Regions from separate parts of the Pseudoalteromonas sp. BSi20311 genome, predicted to be linked through region 2. Evidence: predicted binding sites of a transcription regulator. Region 2 holds the regulator's gene; each other region holds the start of a gene.

Region 1 (2,261 bases), on a different contig from region 2:
TAGAGAAGATGTTTACGAGCGAGCGCTGGATGGTTGTGGACGCGATAGAATGACTGCCGCACATGAGTTGGGGCATTATATATTACACTCAAACTTAGAAATTACTTTAGCCAGAACTAATGAAGAGCTAAGACCGTTCGAAGATAGTGAATGGCAGGCCAATTGTTTTGGTGGTGAAATTCTAATGCCATACACAAAAAAAGATTTGCTGAAGGGGAAAGCACCGCAAGAAATTGCAGACCTATGTGGTGTATCTTTGGAAGCAGCAACCTACCAAAGTAAATTTTTTAGGTAGGGTAGACTCTAAATGAGCGCCAACTCACTTAGAGTCTTAAAACAAAAAGCTTGATGTACTGAGTAGCATCGAGACCTTGCGTTTTCGTATTAAGTCAATGATGAATTTAGCACCATAATACCAAAAACTCAAGGAAACAATTTATCTCAGTAAGGAGGTGTTGTATGAGTGAAACTAAAAAAGTTAGGTAACAAGCCTGCTCCGAAAGGGTTTAAGTGGATTTTCTGCCGCTACCGCAAAGTACGTGGTAAATCAGAAAAACAATTAGACGCTCACGAGTATGGTTATCAAGCTTGGGCATTCTTAGTCCGAGCATAGTAACCAGTAGGTCTGCATATAAAAGCCCGCAAACGCGGGCTTTTTTGTGCCTGGTGTTTAGTTAACTAAAAAGACTTACCCGCAAACACCACTTTACCAACCAATGTACAATTACCATTAATCGGTATTAATTGCTCAGGCCAGTTAGGGTTGGCGGCTTTTAAAAACTTTTGGCCGCTTTCAATAATTAGCTGCTTAAAGGTGGCTTCGTTATTATCGTCTAGGCGCGCCACTACGTACGAACCGTGGATGCATTCAGCTTCAGGGTCTACAAATATTAAATCACCGTCATAAAACTTCGGTTCCATGCTCACGCCTTGCACTTTTAACGCAAAGGTTAGGTCGCTGCATTTTACAGGGCATAAGTAACGCTCTGCATCATACGCTTTAATTTCACTAATCTCAGACCATGCGCCAGCTTGCACCCAGCTAATTAACGGCACAGCCGCTTTAAGTGTTGGCCCCGGTGCAACGTTACTGTTTTCGCTTTCACCAATTCCAAACTGTAAAAACTCAGGCGCGCAATCTAGCGCATCAGCCAGCGCTTGAATATTGCGTGGGTTTTTTGTAGTGCCGTTTTCAATTTTTTGAAGTGATTGCTGTGCAATGCCTACCATTTCTGACAATTGAACTTGAGTGAGCTTAAGCTCTTTTCGTCTTTCTTTTATTCTTTTTCCGATGCACATAGTTAGTCCTTTATCATTTAAATCAACAGAGTAAGCAAATTACTTACAGCTAAATTACAGCTTTTGACTATTTTACAGTTAAAAAGGGTATTGACAACCACCCTTTAACTGTACTTTAATACAGCTACAAACTGTAATTTAAGGTGTTTAACTATGAATAACATCACTAAAGCTGTAAAAATCTATGGTGGACAGACCAAACTAGGCAACGCCTTAGGTGTAAAACAGGCTTCAGTATGGGACTGGATGAATAAATTCGGCCAAGCCCCAGCGAAATACATCCCGCGTATTTCAGAACTAACCAACGGTGAAGTATCGGTAAACGATTTACTCGCCGATCACCAAAAAACAAACAAGGACGATGCAGCATGATTAATGACATTTTTACAGGGTGCTGGATAACAGAAGAGTCAGCCAAAGAAAATTTAGCCCGCAGAAAAAAAGAAAATAAAGATGCGCCTGCTTTTGATATTGACGCTCTGGCAGTTGAGTTTTTTGCACAGCGTAACGAAAAGGCCAAAGTGGAGTTCGCCATTATAAACGCCATGAGTAGCGCGACCACGTTAACGCCGATTGACTTAGCGGCCATTGCGTTAGGTGTTGCAGTTAAATTTGCGCGCACTGAGGCAAATAAAGGGAAGAGTGTAAATGATATGGCGGCTCTTTTGGCTGATGTTTTTGAAGAAGCCGCACGGCACGAGGATGTATTTGAGCATCCAAGCGCAATTAAAAAAGCATTAGCGCTTATTTAGCCTCTTGTTTTGCAAGGCGCTCGTGAGGGTCTTGAACGAGGTTTGTATAAACAGTGTTTGCCCCTTTAATTGTTAAGTAATACGCGTTTTTTTGGTCCGCAGGGGCGATAAAGCCACTAAGAATTAGTTGTTTTAAGGTGGATTCGTACACCGATGGTGTGATGTACGGCGATTTGTTAACAAATTCAGCCTGTTCAAGTATGTCTTGTT
Region 2 (2,261 bases):
TAAATAAATTATAAGCTGTTGATTTGGTATAAATGCAAAATTAGGTTAAAGTTTGCGGTGAAATTTAAGTGGGGTAACACAACTGTATGTCGGAAATTCAATTTTTAAATGTAGATCTAGAGCTTGAGTCAAAGCAAGATATTAGCGTATTAGTTGCTGATTTAAAAAAGGTCGCAACCATTTTACATTATGATAAAGACGAATACCGCCAACTGGCACGCATCGAAGTAGCTGGTGAAATAACCACACCCGATAAAGCAATTAATCATTTGTGTGAGTTAATCGAGTCGTGTTCACGCAATGCATTAAAGCAATGGTTAAGCTGTTCTCGCAGAACGTTTGATATGGGGTTTGAGTCGGGTACGTCGCCAAAATGTTTCAATCAGGCCTTGCATGCAGATACCTTGTTACGCATATCTGCAATTGGCGCAGGCATAGAAGTTACTATTTACCCTCTGGAAAAGTAATTTAACCTTTTCGCTCGACTACGGCTGCGGTCATTCTTGATACGCAGCAAAGCTCATTGCGGCTATTGGTTATTTTAATATCCCAAACCGAGCTGCGTTTACCTATATGATAAGCCCTTGCGGTAGCGGTTAATGTGCCGTTGCGTGACGCTTTTAAGTGGCTTGCGCTGATCTCTTGCCCAACACAATAAAATCGACTGAAATCAACCACAAAGTTAGCGGCATAACTTGCTACTGTTTCAGCAAGCACGACATTGGCACCACCATGCACTATACCCATTGGATTATGGTGCTCAGGTATGGCTGGCATAGTGGCGACTAAGTAGTCATCACCAATTTCACTGATTTCAATTCCCATGGTCTTCATGAGCGTGCCTTGGCCAGTGATCCCTTGATCTAATTGCTTACAAAACTCTAATGTAATTGGTTGGTGCCAAATACTCATGCTAGCTCCTTGGATAAGTAATTGAGAATTAATATGATAATGCGCTGCTAATAATTACATTTATTATTGCGGTTTTAAAGCATCTTATTGTTTAGCCATCATGACTTATAAGGTATTAATTTATATTTGCGATTTTTAAATAACTGTATATACTCACAGTTAATTGTACTGTATGGAAAACCAGTTGTATGCGACCATTAACAAAACGCCAAGCGCAAATACTCGAACTTATCAAAGTGTTTATTAAAGACACTGGTATGCCTCCTACACGTGCCGAAATTGCACAAACACTGGGTTTTAAAAGTGCAAATGCTGCAGAAGAACACTTAAAAGCACTGGCTAAAAAAGGTGTAATTAAAATGAAGCCGGGTGCGAGTCGCGGCATTCAGCTTGTTGAAGAAGAAGAGCCAGAGCAATTAGGCTTGCCTTTAATTGGTCGGGTTGCTGCGGGTGAGCCAATATTGGCGCAACAGCATGTTGAAAGCCACTGTAAAATTGACCCTTTAATGTTTAAACCTGCGGCCGATTTTTTACTGCGTGTTAACGGCATGAGTATGAAAGATATTGGTATTATGGATGGCGACTTACTCGCTGTACATAAAACTCAAGTGGCTGAAAATGGTCAGGTTATTGTTGCTCGAGTGGATGATGATGTTACGGTTAAACGCCTAGAAAAAGCCGGCAGAAAAGTATTACTGCATGCTGAAAATGACGAGTTTTCGGCCATTGAAGTCGACTTGGAAAATGAATCTTTCAATATTGAAGGCTTAGCGGTAGGTGTTATTCGTAACGCTGATTGGATGTGATAGTTAAGCATAACTTAGCGCTTAATATTAATTAGGCGCTGATTTTACTTGTATTATTTTTTATGGTGCTGCTTGTTAATCGCTTTTGTTATTGTAAATAACATCGCTAAATACTTATATATAAATAAATTTATCCTAATTATTTTTAAATCATAAAATTTTATATTTTTTCCGCTGTTATTCAAGCTACCCCTTACCACCCCTGACTCTTAGGTTAACTAACTCATTAGTGACTACTTTTTTGCTGCACTTTTTTAAGTAACCCCTTGTTTATTTTTCATACTCACCTTGCTTATTGTTTATTTTTTAACTAGTTATTAAAGAGCTGGAATAAAAATAACTCACAGCGTAGTCGTTTTGAGCACACACATTTAATAACTCCAGCACCCTTATAAAAAATAAAAATAACGAATGGGCGTTTAAGTAGTATGTCCCTTCGCTTTGCGTCAGCAATAGCATCAAAGGAGCCGTCACATGGGTAAGCTGAGTTCTTCCTTGTGGCTTATATTGTTAGTTTTTTCGCAAAATGTGCTTGCTAATAGC
Region 3 (2,261 bases), on a different contig from region 2:
ATAAAAAAAGCATCCAAAATTTAAATGCAATTGCTATAATGGCGCAAATGGTATGACATTAAATGCCATTATCATTAAACCAAGGTAATTAGGAACGTAATGAAGAAAACATTCACGCTGAATCATGAGAAAATCAAATACCCTCGTATGGTTGATGCTGCAAAGCATGAAGTGAAAAAATATTTGAAAAGAGAACGTAATAAAACTTTACCTGTTGATGCCGACTACTGGGCATTCGATTGTAAGTTTGGCAACACGGCTGAAGAAGCCCAAGTGGTTCACGTTGCCGAAATTAACAATCACATCAGTGAAATTGAAAAGCAAGGTTTAACTTCTTTTTACTTAGAGATTTTAGCAAGACCTGCACAGCGTCAAGATTTCGATGAAGATGATGGCGAGTAAAACGCTAATTTGCGTTTAGTGTAGTTTTTGAAAATGGGCCTCGTGGCCCATTTTTTGTAGCTGTTATTTATACACTATGACACTTTTTATACTTTTTATTACTGCCACAAGGGCACGTATCATTGCGCTTTACTTTAATATCGGCAACCGGTGTAATCTCACCATCAAGGTATCGCCATTGTCCATCTTCTTTAATAAACCTTGAATTTTCTGCCAACTGGCAATATAAATCTTGATAAAAGTAGTGAGCTTTAAATGTAACAAATCCTGTTTCATCATTATAACCAGAGTCTAATACGGTTAAGTTTATAAAACGGCAACTATTTGCAAAATCTTTAATTTCTGAAATTGAATTTTCAGCTTGCTTTTCTTTTGCGTAACTTTCACGAACAAAAACCGCGTTTTTAACAGCATAAGCACTGTAGCGTGCACGCATAAGTTGCTCTGGTGTGTGTGGCTGTTTGGTTTTTAAATGAAAAGGCTCGCAGCAATCAGCATAAGGTTGCTGACTGCCACAAAAACATAATAGGGCGTTAGAAGTCATGATAAATGTACTGTGTATTAAAACGCTAGTTTATCAAGCTTATTGCGTAAGTGAAATCTCAGAATGAGCGCTTTTTTTGCTAAAGCAATACAACTTAGTGCGCGTATGGCTCAAGTTTAATGATAACTGCGACAGTTGTTGGTTATTTATTATGTCAGTCCAGGTGATCACCGCGGCAAAATTTCCATTGTGAAGTGCAGAACTTAAAACATACTCTAAATTAACTAAATGCTTTTGGCGAATAACCAGTAATTTACTGGTATCAATTGAGCATGAATCAAGTAGCGCTTTGCTCGGTACGTTATCTGGTGCTATTAACAGTGTCCATGCGTTTAGGCTGTTGTATTGGTGTAATACTTTTAATAACTCAAACGTTGCTGAAATTTCATCTTCAATTTGTACAACGTTAACACAATCTGATTGATCATCTTGCTGGTAGCTTTTAACTGTTCTTACGGTAATTGGTTGTAACATAATTTTCTCACTCACTGGGTTTTTATACAGTACATTCATACAGTAGTTTATACAGTTGTTTGGTGCAAGTGTTTTTTGCTATTTTTTTGTACAGTTATTCATCATAAAACGCGATAGTTACTATAAATATATAAATAATTTATATATAACAATGGTTTAATTTTTATTGAAAGTTAATGCCCACAGAATTAATTTTAAGGCTGGGAGCAAATAAATACAGATGAATAGGAGGTATACAGTAGTTTAAATTATTTTTCGCTACTAGGAGGGATCAAATGTGAGAATTGTAACTGATGAATTTGTTCATACAGACTGGCTGCGTAGCATTGAGCATCTTTAAGTCGTTTGGTACTAATATGTTTTCGTATATCGCTCATTGCTTCTATGGCGGGTTCATAGCCTTGACTACTGGCTAAGCTAAGCCACGCAGCACCATGAAATACACTTTGCGGCACACCTTGCCCTTTTATAAAAAACAGCCCTAAATAAAACTGCGCGCGATAATTTCCTGCCATTGCTGCCAAACGCATCCATTTTGCGGCTAAGGCGCCTTGTTCATTTTTAAGGTAATAAAGGGCTTTATTTAATGTGTCTTGATCGGTGTTTTTAGAGCTCGCAGGGAGATTTGCATCGCTTGGTTGCGTTACAAAAGAAAGAATGTTGTCTAATTGTTGCTCTAAGTCTTGGCCACTGGGTGTCGTTTTGATCATGCTACTTCGTTTGTTATTTTAATTACTTAGCTAGTTTAGTATATAGCAAGGTAAAATGTCCTGTAAAAAGTTATTTTTATGCTAAAATCTCGCCACTTTTTACAACCACAAGTTTATTATGCTCGAAGCCT

Evidence for each region. Region 2 encodes LexA, which represses DNA repair genes until DNA is damaged. Its sites were predicted from a motif close to TACTGTATNNNNATACAGTA; they were not measured.
Region 1: the regulator LexA is predicted to act here: its motif matches at 1,406-1,425, upstream of P20311_RS08450 (LexA family transcriptional regulator).
Region 3: the regulator LexA is predicted to act here: its motif matches at 1,446-1,465, upstream of P20311_RS11770 (SulA-like leucine-rich domain-containing protein).

What each region holds. Positions count from the first base shown of each region.
Region 1 covers NZ_BADU01000075.1:55,992-58,252, reverse strand. Annotated here, with positions in the region: gene P20311_RS08455 (ImmA/IrrE family metallo-endopeptidase) at 1-295, shown strand, start outside; gene P20311_RS08450 (LexA family transcriptional regulator) at 679-1,299, opposite strand; gene P20311_RS08445 (YdaS family helix-turn-helix protein) at 1,453-1,671, shown strand; gene P20311_RS08440 (hypothetical protein) at 1,668-2,051, shown strand; gene P20311_RS08435 (hypothetical protein) at 2,044-2,261, opposite strand, start outside.
Region 2 covers NZ_BADU01000142.1:8,191-10,451, reverse strand. Annotated here, with positions in the region: gene P20311_RS14395 (hypothetical protein) at 87-467, shown strand; gene P20311_RS14390 (PaaI family thioesterase) at 469-912, opposite strand; gene lexA (transcriptional repressor LexA) at 1,101-1,718, shown strand; gene coxB (cytochrome c oxidase subunit II) at 2,193-2,261, shown strand, end outside.
Region 3 covers NZ_BADU01000098.1:40,587-42,847, forward strand. Annotated here, with positions in the region: gene P20311_RS11760 (DUF6172 family protein) at 100-402, shown strand; gene P20311_RS11765 (YchJ family protein) at 470-946, opposite strand; gene P20311_RS11770 (SulA-like leucine-rich domain-containing protein) at 986-1,420, opposite strand; gene P20311_RS11775 (tetratricopeptide repeat protein) at 1,669-2,130, opposite strand; gene P20311_RS11780 (NCS2 family permease) at 2,249-2,261, shown strand, end outside.